3 regions of the Paenibacillus sp. J22R232 genome follow, and region 3 is predicted to be linked to each of the others. Evidence: riboswitches for the same ligand, from Rfam matches in the RefSeq annotation. Region 3 holds a riboswitch; each other region holds the start of a gene.
What was found. Region 3 has a riboswitch for cobalamin ahead of AC0YN3_RS03220 (ABC transporter substrate-binding protein). Riboswitches for the same ligand answer to the same signal wherever they lie in the genome.
Positions count from the first base shown of each region.

Region 1: it holds a riboswitch for cobalamin, as region 3 does, so the genes downstream of both, AC0YN3_RS13770 (DUF4430 domain-containing protein) here and AC0YN3_RS03220 (ABC transporter substrate-binding protein) in region 3, are expected to answer to the same signal.
Region 2: it holds a riboswitch for cobalamin, as region 3 does, so the genes downstream of both, AC0YN3_RS20870 (S-layer homology domain-containing protein) here and AC0YN3_RS03220 (ABC transporter substrate-binding protein) in region 3, are expected to answer to the same signal.

Region 1 is NZ_JBWDNK010000003.1:625,480-630,352, reverse strand. It holds gene AC0YN3_RS13770 (DUF4430 domain-containing protein) at 1-1,284, opposite strand, end outside; cobalamin riboswitch at 1,462-1,665, opposite strand; gene AC0YN3_RS13765 (YnfA family protein) at 1,836-2,162, shown strand; gene AC0YN3_RS13760 (methyl-accepting chemotaxis protein) at 2,174-4,159, opposite strand; gene AC0YN3_RS13755 (PepSY domain-containing protein) at 4,577-4,873, opposite strand, start outside.
Region 2 is NZ_JBWDNK010000007.1:149,458-154,330, reverse strand. It holds gene AC0YN3_RS20870 (S-layer homology domain-containing protein) at 1-3,704, opposite strand, end outside; cobalamin riboswitch at 3,854-4,052, opposite strand; gene AC0YN3_RS20865 (TerC family protein) at 4,195-4,873, opposite strand, start outside.
Region 3 is NZ_JBWDNK010000001.1:665,232-670,104, forward strand. It holds gene AC0YN3_RS03210 (sulfite exporter TauE/SafE family protein) at 1-556, shown strand, start outside; gene AC0YN3_RS03215 (FixH family protein) at 561-1,004, opposite strand; cobalamin riboswitch at 1,209-1,351, shown strand; gene AC0YN3_RS03220 (ABC transporter substrate-binding protein) at 1,494-2,495, shown strand; gene AC0YN3_RS03225 (FecCD family ABC transporter permease) at 2,500-3,537, shown strand; gene AC0YN3_RS03230 (ABC transporter ATP-binding protein) at 3,534-4,310, shown strand; gene cobT (nicotinate-nucleotide--dimethylbenzimidazole phosphoribosyltransferase) at 4,347-4,873, shown strand, end outside.

The DNA.
Region 1 (4,873 bases), on a different contig from region 3:
CTCTATTGCTGCATCTACTTTTTCAGTGCTCTTGCGAATAGATAAGTAGTAAATTTTCGGCTCATTGGTTCCTGATTGGGCAATGATCCTAACAAGACGAGGCTCCTTCGCATTAAGCGTGAGCACTTTATTCACTGGGGCGTTTGTTACTCCTCTAGTGTCATTCACAAAAATCTGATCGATTGCTTGATCAGCATTCGCTGTTATCTTAATTGATTCTGCATCTACAACGATATCTTTATAAACGTAGACACTGTCCTGTACCGTTACCGTTTGAGAACCAGATCCGCTATTAACACCGGTTAACGTTATGGAGCTCAAACTTGGCGTTTGTCCAACCGTGATATCCGATTGATGGGTCTTTAATGAAGAAACTTCAGTGCTTACCTCACCTAATGAACCGCCATCGATTTGGACAGCTGTATATACCTTAATGAAATCTACTTGATCTAGATTAGCTGGCAAGCCGTTCTCATCGACAGCCCAACTAATATCTATACCCTCACCCTTGGCGGCAGCTGCAACATATGGATTTCCAGCTACGTTAAATGGAGCTGCGCCGTTAGTATGTGTGTCCACATAACCGAATGTAGGCGTTTGTTTAGTAATTTTGACACCCGAATACGTATGGGACAAGTTATTGAATGGCGTTATCGATAATGGATAGTTCGCTGGGATAGGATAATAAGCATGCTTATTGAAAGAGTTTACTTTTATAAATCCGGTTCCACCATAATTATCTGCCCAAGGTACGCTCATACCATTCGGAACTGTAAATGCTGGATCGGGATTCGTATACGTTACCTCATAATCCCATATCGTAGAGTCTTCATAATGATCAGAGCCTGCGATATTGTACCATTTACCTGGTTTTCCGGTACCGTCATCCTGAGCAACTGCCACGCCGCCAGGCTCCTGGTAAGAGCTCGAAGCATTTGCATATACGGTGAAATCCACCCCATACGGATGGCCACTGCTGTTAAGAACGGGAGCATCTGTTTTAAAAATAATACTTCCGCCAAAACCACCAAGTGAAATGGCAGATCCTGTATTGTCATTATCCCACGTTAGGTTAAGATCGTTCATGCCGCCGTAAGCAGTCGCATTAATAAACTGCCCCGGTGCGGGGAGTTCATGATAAATCGTGAGCGGACCTAATTTGGGATTCGCGTCCGATGCGGCTGCTGCCTGGGATGGCAGAAAAGCGGAACTGGCTGCCGAAACAAACACGGTTAAGCTTAAGACCAAAGCTAACCACTTTCGAGAAACTTCTTGCATTGTCATTATTAACCCTCTCTCTTCCTTATACTATGTTCCAACAAATAAAAGCCGCCCTTGTGAGGGCGGCTTTCAATAAACATGCTTACAAGCATGTGAACACACAATAAAAAAGCTATTCATACGTCAGAACAACGTATAAATCTCTTTATCGTCTGTTTCCGTTTCCCACTACCCGAGGAACTAGAAACGAAGAAATTGGCAGGTCTCCTGGCTTATGATTCATCATTTCTAGTCGCCTTCCCAGATCATTGTGCATCCAGTGGCATGTAGACAAGAAACTCATCATTTACAGTGGCGGGACCGCGACGGGATTGCACCGTACTTCCCTATTAAGTTCTATCACTTCATAATTGAAGCAAGAACACCATATTTCTATCATTTTATTTATTTGTCCTAAAGATCATACAGGGAATCTGAGTCATTTGTCTATAACTAACTCTATGAATACACAACAAATCACTGAAGAATAGTATGATATAGTTATTCTGCATATAAAACGAGTATCATTCACCGCATGACCATTCATTGACTCATTCAAAAAGGAGAAACCCCACTTGTTCATCACGATCTTTCTCTTCATCCTCGCCGGGCTTGCCGAAATTGGCGGTGGTTATATGGTGTGGCTATGGCTGCGCGAAGCAAGGCCGCTTTGGTTCGGCATTGTCGGAAGCCTCATTCTTATGGCATACGGCATCATCCCCACCATGCAGGGCTTCCCTTCCTTCGGGCGGGTTTATGCAGCCTACGGCGGCGTTTTTATTATATTGGCCGTTCTTTGGGGGTGGCTCGTTGATAAAAAAACGCCGGATGCGTACGATTGGCTGGGAGCAGCAATCTGTATCATCGGCGTTTCCATTATGCTTTGGGCTCCTAGGAACTAAGCCCGAACTCTTTATTCCAACTTAAATCGGCCAATCGATTCCCTTAGCTCCTCGGCAAGCTTGCTTACCGATTGTGCCAGCAGCTCGGTTTCGATGGCAAGCTCGTGCTGGCGGTTCGTGCCCTCAGCCGATTGCGCGGCGTGGGAAGAGGTGTCCTTGGCCACCATCGCCATCGTTTCAACCGATGCGCTCACTTGCTCGCTGCCGGCCGCCATTTCCTCCGTAGATGCGGATACATCCTGCACTTGCGACGATACATGGCGAGATTCCTGCCAGATCAGATCGAAGGACCGCTTTAATTCATGTATGATGGTCATTCCTTGCTCCATTTCCTGTTCGCCGTTACGTACAGCCGTTACCGCTTCAGATGTAGAAGCGAGTACATGACTGATCGTTTCTGCGATATGGCGCGCGTTATCGGACGCCTGCTCGGCCAGTTTTCTAATTTCTCCTGCTACGACGGCAAATCCGCTTCCGTATTCTCCCGCATGAGCTGCTTCAATTGCAGCGTTCAGAGCGAGCAGATTCGTCTGGCTTGCAATAGCCGCAATCGTGCCGGCCATCTCTTGAATCTGCGCGGATTGTTCATTAAGCTGGCCGATCACTTGCGCTACTGAAGAGGTTGCTTCGCCAAGTCTTTCCATCTGGGCAACCGCTTGATCCGACTTGTCATTGCCTTCCTCGGCTGCATGAAGCATATCGCCTGCCGCCTCTGACATAATCGAAGAAGAAGCGGCGATTCTGCCGACGCTTGCCGCCATTTCCTCCATAGAGCGAGCGACCTCCGCCGCCCCATCTGCTTGATTCTCTGCCCCAGCCGCCATTTCATCAACGGAGGAGGCAAGCTGGAAGGACAGCTCTTTGCTCTGATGGGAGCCTTCGCTGAGCGTGATTGCAAAGTCGGATACGGAAGCCGCATTGCTTCTGACCGTCCGCATTAAGCTTTGCATATGCTCGATAAACCGATTGATTTCAAGGGCCAGTACGCCAATTTCATCAGTGCCTTTGTTTGCGATGCGATAGGTCAAATCCGCTTCGCTGGAATTCAGATTCACGGCTGCCCTGACGATTTCCCGAAGCTTTCTGCCTAACATGATTTGCGAGAGGAAAAATAAAATAACGAGAACAACCGCCATTAATGATCCGAATTGCAGCAGCACCTTCATCCTTTCGGCAGCAATCCGCTCCTCTGCCTTCTCTTTGGACAGAGCAACTCGAACGGCTCCCCAATGCTCTCCATCGATGATAAGCGGATAGGACACATCCCATGTCTCAACGGTCTTCCCATCAATGATCCGATCATACTTCTGCAAATATACGTCATCCGTATTTACATTCATGACCGCATTGTAACCTGTTTCATCATTAAATATGCGGTTCGCTCGGTAATTTTGGCTGAGGAACCCTTTGTCGCCCCAAGCGTCGACAGATTGCTCCCCCACCGGACTATAAATGCCGTTATGCGTGGAAATATAGCCAGCCCATTTAGGATTTTCCGAATACGCGGCAGCCATGGCATAGACCACGTTCTCCTCATTCAAAAAGCTGTCGATGATGCCTTGCCAGCGGTCATCGGTATATTTATCATATGCACTATCATATTTCAGCTCATATTCGAGCAAAGGGATCGAATCACCGTTATGCAGGATAACTTTTTTTGCTGCATAATCAGCGTCCTGGGCCCGCTTCTCGGCCGCTGCTTCGCTTTGTTCGTTAACGGTAAGCGCATCCTGGAACAGATCCTTCCGCAGCTGGTCCCCCGCCCATTTCGTTCCGTCCTGCAATACGACTCCCGTGTTCAAGTCCTGTTCCGTCACATGCTCAAGCGTATGAGCGAGCGACAAGGAAAGATCACGCCCTTTATCCAAGAGTCTTTTCTCTACTTCCGTTCGTATGGACTGCCATTCAAAGACCATAATGACGCTGACGATTATGATTAAAGCAGCAGCCATAACCAGCATGAACTTATTCGTTAACGAGCTTTTCTTGAGCTTCATATGCAGCAACCCCCATTGCATTTTTATCAATAGTAAACCAGATTAAGTATATAACGTGTGATTTAAATCACATTAGGAGCGGTTTCATTCTTTTTGTAAAATAAAGTGACAGATCCGTTCAATATTTTTACAATATTACATTCACTATTGAAGCTTTAATGGATGATTTAATATGCAACGCACCAAAAAAAAACCGAACCATTAAAGATTCGGTTTAGGTGCTGGATTGTCTGTTCCTTCATAGCTGAATGGCACGCAGATCTTGAAGCACTGCGAAGGTTGTATGTGTTTCATTATTTTTGAATAGTTATATTTGCTTAGCCATAGTCGCGGGCCATGCCATTGGTTTTATTGCCTTAAACAGCGAAATACCCTCCGAAACCGCAGATTAAGCGGTCAAAGAGGGTATCTACGTGATTAGTCACGGTCATCATCATCGTAATCTTCATCATCTTGGTCGTCTTGGTCGTCGTGGTCATCATCGTCGTCATAACGATCATCATCATAATCAATATCGAGCACTTTCCCGCTTGCGGCAGCAATGTCTACTTCAGCTGTGCCCGCAGCTGTTTTCAGCTTGACCTCGTACTTTTTAACGCCGTCGTCCCAGTCCGTTTCCACTCGGATGATGTCACCTTTCACCTTCTGCTGAGCCAGCTTGCCAGCCTGCTCTTTCGTAATCGGCTTCGTCGCCGTGCTTGCGCTTGTTGCGTT
Region 2 (4,873 bases), on a different contig from region 3:
TAGCTATCCGGTACGCTTACCTCCGAACGAGCGAGGCCAAGCACCGTCCAATCGCCGCCTACGCTCGCAATGATCGGATCGCTCACCGCATTTTGCATAAAAGCAGCCGTTTGGGCAATCTGTTTCCGCACTGCCTCCTGTGCGCTTTGATCGATATTCGTATCTCCCGGCGTGGTAATCACTTCAAAATCATAAGCTCTCATGGCCGCGACAGCCGCCATCTCTCTCGTCACCGTTGCCTTCGGAAGGAAACCGTTACGATCGCCTACCATCAGCCCCGAGGCGATAGCCGTTTCAATATCGGCTTTGGCCCAAGCCGAAGCCTTATCCAAATCCTTAATCGCTTCTGTCGGCCTTGCACTCGCAATCTTCAAAGCCCGAACCAGCGTTGCCGCCATCTGCTCGCGTGTGATGCTGTCATTCGGACTGAATGCTTGATTGAAGCCGGTCATGTAGCCGGCATTGCTCGCTGCCGTCACGTACGGATAGAACCAGTCTGTCTTCGCTACATCCGTAAAGGCGCTAGCCTTGCCATTGGCCGTATCCAAGTTCATCACGGCTGCGAGCATCTTGGCGAACTCTGCGCGTGTTACCGCTGCTTTAGGATTGAATTTCCCATTGCTGCCTTGCACAAAACCGTTTTTCGTCGCTTCTCCGATCGCGTCGAGTGCCCATTTCGAGATGATGTCCGCGTCTTTGTACAGGACATCCTGCGCCAAGCCGCTGCTAGGCGTATACGTTACAAAACTCGCCGTTTGATTCGTTTTAATATAAAGGTCGTTTCCTTTCACGAACGCATAAGCTTTCTTGACGCTTCCGCTCGTTGCTTGCATGCCTTTTTCTTCTGTAGCATAGATCGAAATCGGTACGTATTTATGGTTCTCAACCACGCCTGCCAACTGATTTTTCCCGTCTTTGACGATGACCGTAAACGGTTTATCGAATCGCAGCGCATTCGCTTCGCTGCCGATCGTAAACGATTGATTCCATTTGCCGAACTTATCTTTGCTGCCTACCGCTTGGTTAATGAGTTCCGCCGCATTAGCTTGCTTCGTATCCAAAGCGGTGAACAGCTCTACGTTCGGCTCCCCCGAATTCAGCTTCGTACCTTTGTCGATAATGAAAGAAGCGGTTCCTTTCACGACCGTAACCATTGGAATGCTTTCTTTAACGTCGCTAATATTCAGGATAACCTTCTTCTGAACATCACCGATATTTATCGTAATGTTGTCGGTATCCAGCTGTGATTTGGTCAAGCTTACGACGTAATTCTCCGCAAGCCCTTTAGGCACATTAATAATTGGGCTTCGGTCATATCCGCCCGCATCTAAATCTATGCCTAAATTCGTCGTATAACGCCATTGAATCCGATCGCCTGGCTTCAGTGTATATTTGCTTGCCCCGTAATCCGGATAAATACCGTTGACATTGTACATCCAACCGCTGTCTTGGCCATGGTCAAATTCTCCGTCTCCGGCTATGGATTTCACATATACGCTTCCGTACGTTTCATTCCAGTCAAAGTCGACGCTAATTTGAGCCGCATCGAGTGTTCGTTTTAATAACGTCCATACCGTGTCACCCGCTATCAACTCTACGCTTGCCGATGGCAGCACGTAACCCTTGTTAATCGCAAGCTTATCCACCGACTGGGTGACATATTGCGTAGGCTGCGAAGGCGTTTCGTTACCGCCGCCCGGCACCTCTAACACGCTGGTAGCATAGGAAACAAAGTCCGTAAAATGCTTCGTTTTTACAATCAGGTCATTTCCGTCGTCAAACGCATATTCGTTCTCTCCCGCTTCAGCGCCGAGAGCATCGCTTTCGTATTTTTGAATCGCATGAACGGACCCGCCTTGGATATAGGCAGCATCTTTGCCGCTATGGCCTGCAAAGGTCAGCGTTACATATTCGTTAAATTCAACCATGGATCTGCCGCCCATTGTGAAGGCTTCAGCAATCTCGCTAAGTTTCCTGCCCTCGGCAACGAGTTCGGCTAATTTATTTTTCAAAGTCGTATTCGCAGTGTCTAACGTCGTAATCAGCTCTAAAATATTGCTGTCGCTGCCAATGATTTTGGCACCCTTCGGAATAACTGCCGTGACGCTGCCCTTCTTGGCCTCGATTTGAGGCAAGCTGCTGTTCAAAGGCAAATGGATGCTTACGCTGCCATTTTTTTGTTCTGGGATTTCAATCGTTATTTCCTTGCTTTCATTTCCCGTCGGCACGGGAACCATATAGTGGACTCCACCATCCGGAACAGCAATGCTCGGTTTCTCTCCGGCCGGCAAAGGAATTTCCATTTCCTGAGAATGCTGCAATTGAACATCCGTCATATCATAGAGACGATTCTCGCCTTTCAAATACCGATCATAGGAAACGAGCGCGTAAGTGCCTTGGTCAGTAGCCATGCCGTCTAATTTGCCAGTTGCCACATGCTTAAAGCCTCCGCCTTCTACAGAGAAGGCTAGCAGCGCATCGATCAGTGATTTATTATTTTTAATAAATCTTGGGTCGGCATGCGGGTCAATCCCAAGGCCTGTAAGTGCAACGATAACCTGCGCGATGCTCTCACTGCTTGTCGAACCGAAATTCGTATAGCTGCCTTGTGCGTTTTGGGTGGCGGAGAGCCACTGCACCGCCCTATCCGCAGCCGCTTTTACAAGCGAATCCGTCTCGTAGTAAGGAGCAAGGCTTTGCAAAGTCATCGCGGTAAGGTCGACGTCTGCTCTTGTTGTGCCGAAGCCCCAGCCTCCAGCATCAATTGCGCCTTTCTTAACCTCTTGATTCAGAATATATTGAATAAGCTTTTCCCTCGTAGTCTGCACCGCAGCGCCTTCCGCCAATGGAGCCTCGTACTGATGGGTATCCAAGGCAATGAGGGTAAATACAGGACCGTTAATCCCTTGTTTGATGACATAATCAAAATCAGCGAGCGCTTGTGAAATATCGTAGCCCGCCACGCTATGTATGTCTCTTCCAATAGAGGCTAGCCCCATTATTAGTCGAGCGTGCTCCGTACTTTTGCTATTATCGAGCTTGCCGCCGTATTTCAGCATGAGTGCTCTTACTTGCTCCGTCACGTTATAGTAGTAAGAATCATAGTATTTATCCGGTACGGGGTAATTGGCTCGTGCCAAAGAGATGACAGTCCACTCGCCGGAACCCGTTCCAAACTTCGGACTCTTGACCGTTTTCACTAAATAAGCGAGACTTTTCTCAAGTTGCTCCGCGGCTGCTGCGCTCTGCACGAATGCGTAATGAACCGCATAGCTTTCCTCTGCACGGTTACCGGCCGTATCGACTGCCGTTAACGTAATGACATTGTCGCCTGGCTGCAGGATGACGGTATACGTCTCTTCCTTGGCTGTGACCAGGTCCCCGTTGAGTTTAACTGCCAGTTGTACAGCCGGATCTGCCGTGTCTACAGCTGATGCCGTAAAGCTAAGCTTGCGATATATCACTTGCCGCGACTCGGCTAAGCCAATAGAGCTAATAACCGGCTTTTCTATGTCCGCAGCAATGTTCAGGCTCGCTAGAGCAGCGTCACCGTTCTCTTGGCTGCTCTCCAGATGTTCCTGCTCTTGGTAAGCATCCTCATGCGCATCCTCCGCTGCATATGAAACCTGGCCATTGGCTGATAGCATAGTCATAAACACACTTACAATTAACAACCATGCGATCCATCGATTTTTATTCATCATGTAAACCCCTTCCTATTCATCCAAACGATTTATGGAATTAAATCAAAACGCAAAAAAACCTCTCACCGTTAATGGTTAAGAGGTTTAATAGATTATACAGCTAACTATTGCATGCACTAATAAACACCTCCCTATCCATCGTAGAGTTAACGGTGTAATGAAAACAGGCAGGTATTCTGGCTCGGGATCAACATCCTTGCAGCCTTGCCGGTTTCCCAGCGGCAGCCTTGCAAAGACTCCTCCATTACAGTGGCGGGACCGCGCAGGAATTAAACCTGCTTCCCTTTTAACCAATCCATGGATTTCTTGCTTCATTCCATCATTGGCACCTGTTTCTTCTATGAAATTTTCTTGCTCATCATACCGAATATTTGCCCGTTTGTCATGTTAAACTTTGTGGACGCGCCTGCGATTGCACAAAAAATGAGGGTGCCCACTGGCACCCTCATTTGAATGAAACGATATGCAGATACATGTTCGAATTTTACACTTAAGCCGCTTCCGAAGCCCGGTTCTGCTTCTCTTTGCCGCCTGATACGAACCAACCGATTACAGCAATCAGCAGGAGCACCACGTAGAACGTTACTTTCCACGCTGTCGATTCCGCAAAATCATGCGGGATCACGTGCAGCGATGGATGTGCCAGCGTATGTACCGCCAGCTTAACGCCGACCCAGCCGACAATGAAGAACGCAGCGACTTCAAGTGCAGGTCTGCTCTCCAGCAGCTTCACGAACATATTCGCCGCAAAACGCATGATGACGAGACCGATAAACCCGCCAAGGAAAATAACGATAAAGTGACCGCCATCCATGCCTCCGATTTTCGGCAATGTTGTTGCCGGCAATGCGACGGCTAGTGCTACAGCTGCCAGAATAGAGTCGATTGCAAAAGCGATATCCGCGATTTCAACCTTCAAGACCGTTACCCAGAAACCGCTTTTCTTAGGTTCCTTGCCCGAGCTCTTGGCTACGGAATCGTCGGCTTTTTTTATGATAAGCTTACGGAATATGTGGTTGAGCGATATGAACAGAAGATAGAGCGCTCCGATCGCTTGCACCTGCCAGACATCCACCAGAAACGAAATCGCGAACAATGAACCAAAGCGGAAAACAAACGCGCCTGCCAATCCATAGAACAAAGCTTTCTTACGTTCCACTGGCGGCAAA
Region 3 (4,873 bases):
GATGCTGCTTTATAACGCGGGCCGTATCGTATCCTATGCATTGCTGGGAGGCGTAATGGGGACCGTAGGATCTTTTGTGGACGTCGCTGGAAGGTTTGCCGGGATGCAGGGGCTTGCATCCATCGTCGGCGGCTGCTTTCTCCTTCTCTGGCTATGGCGCCGTTTCCAGCTGCCGCTGTTGAACCGCCTTTCTTCCTTTCTATACAAAAAGCTGGTTCATGGCGTGAACCAGTCGAATAAGCAGGAGACGCTCCATCTGCTTGCTACTGGCATAGCTTTTGGCTTTCTTCCCTGCGGGCTCACCTATGCCATGCAAATGACAGCAGCCTCTACCGGCTCCGGTTTAACAGGTGCTGCCGTCATGGCTTTATTCGGTTTATCTACTTTTCCAGCATTGGCGTTAGCCGCATCGTTTGCTGCGTTTGCCAACAAGAAATGGCGCCGTTTCATGCGAAAGGCAAGCTTTGTTACGGCACTTGCTGTAGGCGTCATTTCTATTCTGCGCGGGCTTGCAGTCAATGGCCTGATTCCGACCATAAATCCATGGTTATGGTAGCGGCTTAATGGCTTGCTTTCAGCAATCTGCTAATTTCATAAGTTTGCTCATTCGTATCAAGCGTTAACGTTGCTTTCCACATGCCTGCCATTAGGGGGACGCCATCTCCTGCATATTTGCCAGGGGCTTCTTCTGTCATATCAAACACATAGTCACCGCAAACCATGCTAATCATGTCAAGCTTCACCGTTACTTTAGCATCTTGAACCGGTAGGCCCTGTGCATCCGTTATCTCAACCGAGAATCGGTTTTCGTGCAAAACCTTCGCGGGGTAATCCTCAATGGTCCAGCTCATCGTTCCGCTGCCGAAGGCATGCTCCGTCGTTTGCGGGGGAACAGCTTCATCTTGTCGAAACCACCAAAAAGCGAAACCGATAAGAAGCGCGAGTAAGAATAGAACAAGGGAAAATTTCAAATAAGTAGTGCGGACATTCTGAATCTGCTGCATCTATTTGTTTATCCTCCTTCATTCGTTTTTTTGAGAGGATGCTCATTTAAGTTACCTATGCGGGAAGAGCGGGAAGCAGAACCCGGATAACAGGATTCAATTGCGGCTGTTTAATGGACAAAAACGCGATGTCGGTGTATATTAACAACTGATTAAATAAACGTAAAATGGACTGGTGCGGACAGGAGATTGTCTTGCAAGGAATCACATCTTGCAGTGCTCTTTGAAGCTTAAAAGGGAAGACCGGTGCAATTCCGGCACGGACCCGCCACTGTAAGGTTGGATAACGGAGGCTTAAGGCCTCGTTACGACCGAGTCAGAAAATCTGCCTGTCCTTACATGCGCTTAAACCTACGTGGAAATAGGGAGGGTGCTCGGGAAGCTTGTCGCTTTGCAAGTAGTTGAAGAGCGTATGGGAGCATTTCTGGCACAATGGCCGGGGATGCTTTTTTTTGTTTTGACAAACTAAAAAAAGAGGTGCAGAAAACCGTGGTAAGAAATAACCGTAACTTAACGAAGACCCTGTTTGGCTTGCTGCTTGCGGCGATGCTTGTCATCACCAGCGCATGTGGAGTAAACAAAGAATCAGAAAACCAGCAATCTCCAGAAACAAACCTTACGAATTCGGAAGCCAATAAGCCAGAAGAAAACAATGATGCAGCTCCTCAGGCAACGGTATATCCTTATACGATTAAGGACGATACAGGTACCGAGATCACTTTCGAGCAGCAACCAACGAAGGTTGTGACGCTCGTGCCTAGTGAAACGGAGACGATCTATGCGATCGGTGCCGGAGAGCAGGTAGTAGGCGTCGATCAATGGAGCGATTTCCCCGAGGAAGCGGCGGCAAAGCCAAAGGTTGGGGATATGACCACCAATATCGAAGCCGTAATGGCATTGAATCCGGATCTTGTTTTGGCTTCAACTACATTGAATTCAGATGCAATCGCAAAGCTGAGAGAGCTTAAAATCCCTGTGTACGCTTCAGATCCGCTTACCTATGACGCCGTTATTGCCAAATTAGAAATTTTAGGTCATATTATGAATAAACAAGCCGAAGCGACTGAAATGGCAGATCATATGCGGCAGGTGAGGCAGCAGGTAACGGACGCGGTGAAAAACGCGGAGCGAAAAAAAGTGTACATGGAGTTTTCACCAGGCTGGACTGTCGGCTCCGGCACTTTTCTTGACGAGCTTTTAAACCTAGCCGGCGGCATAAACATTTCTGCTGCATCACAGGGCTGGTTCGAGGTCAGCGCAGAGGAAGTCGTTGCTCAGGACCCAGAGCTGATTATATACCCTGATCTGAAGGAGGATCCGAATCCGATCGTCACTGGCATCGAAAGCCGCCCAGGCTGGGATGTCATTGCCGCAGTGAAAAACAAACAGCTGCATGCAGTGACGGAGAATCCGCTCGTGCGCGTTGGACCGCGTCTAGCGGACGGCTTGCTGGAGCTCGCTAAAGTGATTCATCCGGATCTCGTGAAATAAAGCAATGACCTATAAATTGGTTTTGTACGGAGGAGCAGCCATGCTCCTTCTTGCTGTTTCTATCGTGGTGAGTCTAACGATCGGCTCGTCGGGCATTTCGGTGCGGGATGTATGGGGCATATTGCTTCATCAGCTGCCGTGGTTTTCAAAGGAAGCAGGCTCTTATACGGCGGGCGAGATCGCAATCGTAACGCAAGTGAGATTGTCCCGTGTGCTGCTCGCTGTTCTGGTAGGCGCATGCCTGGCGCTGGCGGGAACAGGCTTTCAAGGCGTACTCCGCAATCCATTAGCTGATCCATATACGCTTGGCGTTGCATCGGGCAGCTCGGTAGGCGCGGCATTTATTATTTTATTTGGTTTGCAGGCGGCGATTGGAATGTGGACTATTCCGATTGTCGCATTCGCAACGGGAATGGCTACGCTGCTTGGCGTGTTTTGGCTTGCGAATCATAAAGGCGTCATGCATATGGAAACACTCATACTCTCCGGCGTTATCCTGCAATCTTTCCTAGGCGCGTTTGTTTCCTTTATGGTTTCAATGTCAGAGGGCGTGGTCAACCAAATTTTGTTCTGGTTAATGGGGTCTCTCGCGATGCGAGGCTGGGATCATGTCTATATGCTTATTCCGTTTCTGCTGATCGGATTCCCTTTATTGCTTGCCTACGGGCGATCCCTCAATTTATTTGTATTAGGAGAGAGGCATGCTGCCCATCTGGGCATTCATGTGGAGCGAACGAAGCTAATCGTCTTGATCGGCTCTACGCTCCTTACTGCGGCTGCCGTTTCCGTATCTGGCGTTATTGGCTTCGTAGGCCTTGTTGTGCCGCATCTGATCCGGCTGCTCGTTGGACCTGATTATCGGCTAATTACCCCGTTGTCGGCTATCGGAGGCGGTATATTCGTGTTATGGGCAGATACGCTTGCGCGGGTGGCGCTAACGCCAAAGGAGATACCGTTAGGTGTAGTAACCGCTTTGATTGGTGCGCCATTTTTTGCTTATTTGCTGCATCGGCGAAAGAAAGGACAGGGTGGCACTTTATGATCGAGGTTCGCGAAGTGATCCAGGATGTGAACGGTCGACAAGTGTTGAAAGGCGTATCCTGTACGTTTCAAAAAGGCCGTATGTACGGCATCATCGGACCGAATGGCGTCGGTAAATCAACGTTGCTGCATTTGCTTTCCGGCGTTGAACGGCCAAAGCAGGGTGAAGTCCTTCTAGCTGAACGGCCTCTGGCGTCATATCCCCGTAAAATGATTGCAAAACAAATGGCAGTGCTGCAGCAAAACGGGCTTCCGCCCGTTGGCTTTACCGTGCGCGAAGTCGTCAGCATGGGGCGTTATCCGTACCAGAACTGGCTTGGAAGCGAGGATGGCGACTCGGAGAAGCTGATCGACGATTCGCTAGTAGCAATGGGCTTGAAGGAACTGGAATTGCGCACAATGGATCAACTAAGCGGAGGGGAACGCCAAAGAGTGGCACTGGCCAAGCTAATGGCGCAAGGCCCGTCGATTCTATTGCTGGATGAGCCGACCACCTATCTGGACATTGGCTTCCAGGCACAGCTTATGGATACCGTAAGAGCATGGCAGCGAAAGAGCGGGCTGACCGCCATCGCGGTGCTTCATGATTTGAATCTTGCCGCATTATATTGCGATGAGCTTGTGGTATTGCATCAAGGAAAAGTCGAGGCTGCCGGTACGCCGCAGCAGGTGCTAACTGCGTCGCTTATTGAGCAGGTATATGAGACTAAAACGACTGTCATATCCCATCCGATCACAGGCGTGCCGCAAATGATGCTGCAGCCAAACTTCTAAGGATGATGGTTACGTGAACTGGAAGGAGCCGATGAAATGGAGACTAAATCATATAATCAGTTAGTAGAAGTTATTCATGCGATTCATCCATTCGATGATGAAGCCGCAAAGCTGGCGCTGAAGCACTCTGATTCTTTAACTAAACCGCCGGGAAGCCTAGGCAAGCTAGAAGCGGTTGCGGCACAGCTTGCCGGGATTTCAGGTAAGCTATGGCCGGATTTGTCCCGAAAAGCCGTGATCGTAATGGCGGGAGACCATGGCGTCTGCGAGGAAGGGATTAGCGCGTTTCCGCAGGCCGTAACACCTCAGATGGTTGTTAATTTCTTAAACGGAGGAGCGGCTGTCAATGTGCTGGCTAGACAAGCGGGGGCAGAGGTTGTATGCGTTGACATTGGCGTAATTGGAGAAATCGAGCATGAACGGCTCGTAAGCAGAAAGATTGTTCGCGGAACGGCGAATATGGCAAAACAAGCCGCCATGAGCAGGGACGAAGCGGTTGACGCCATCATGGTGGGCATCGAAACCGTGAATGAACAAATAAAGCGCGGCATCAGCTTGTTTGC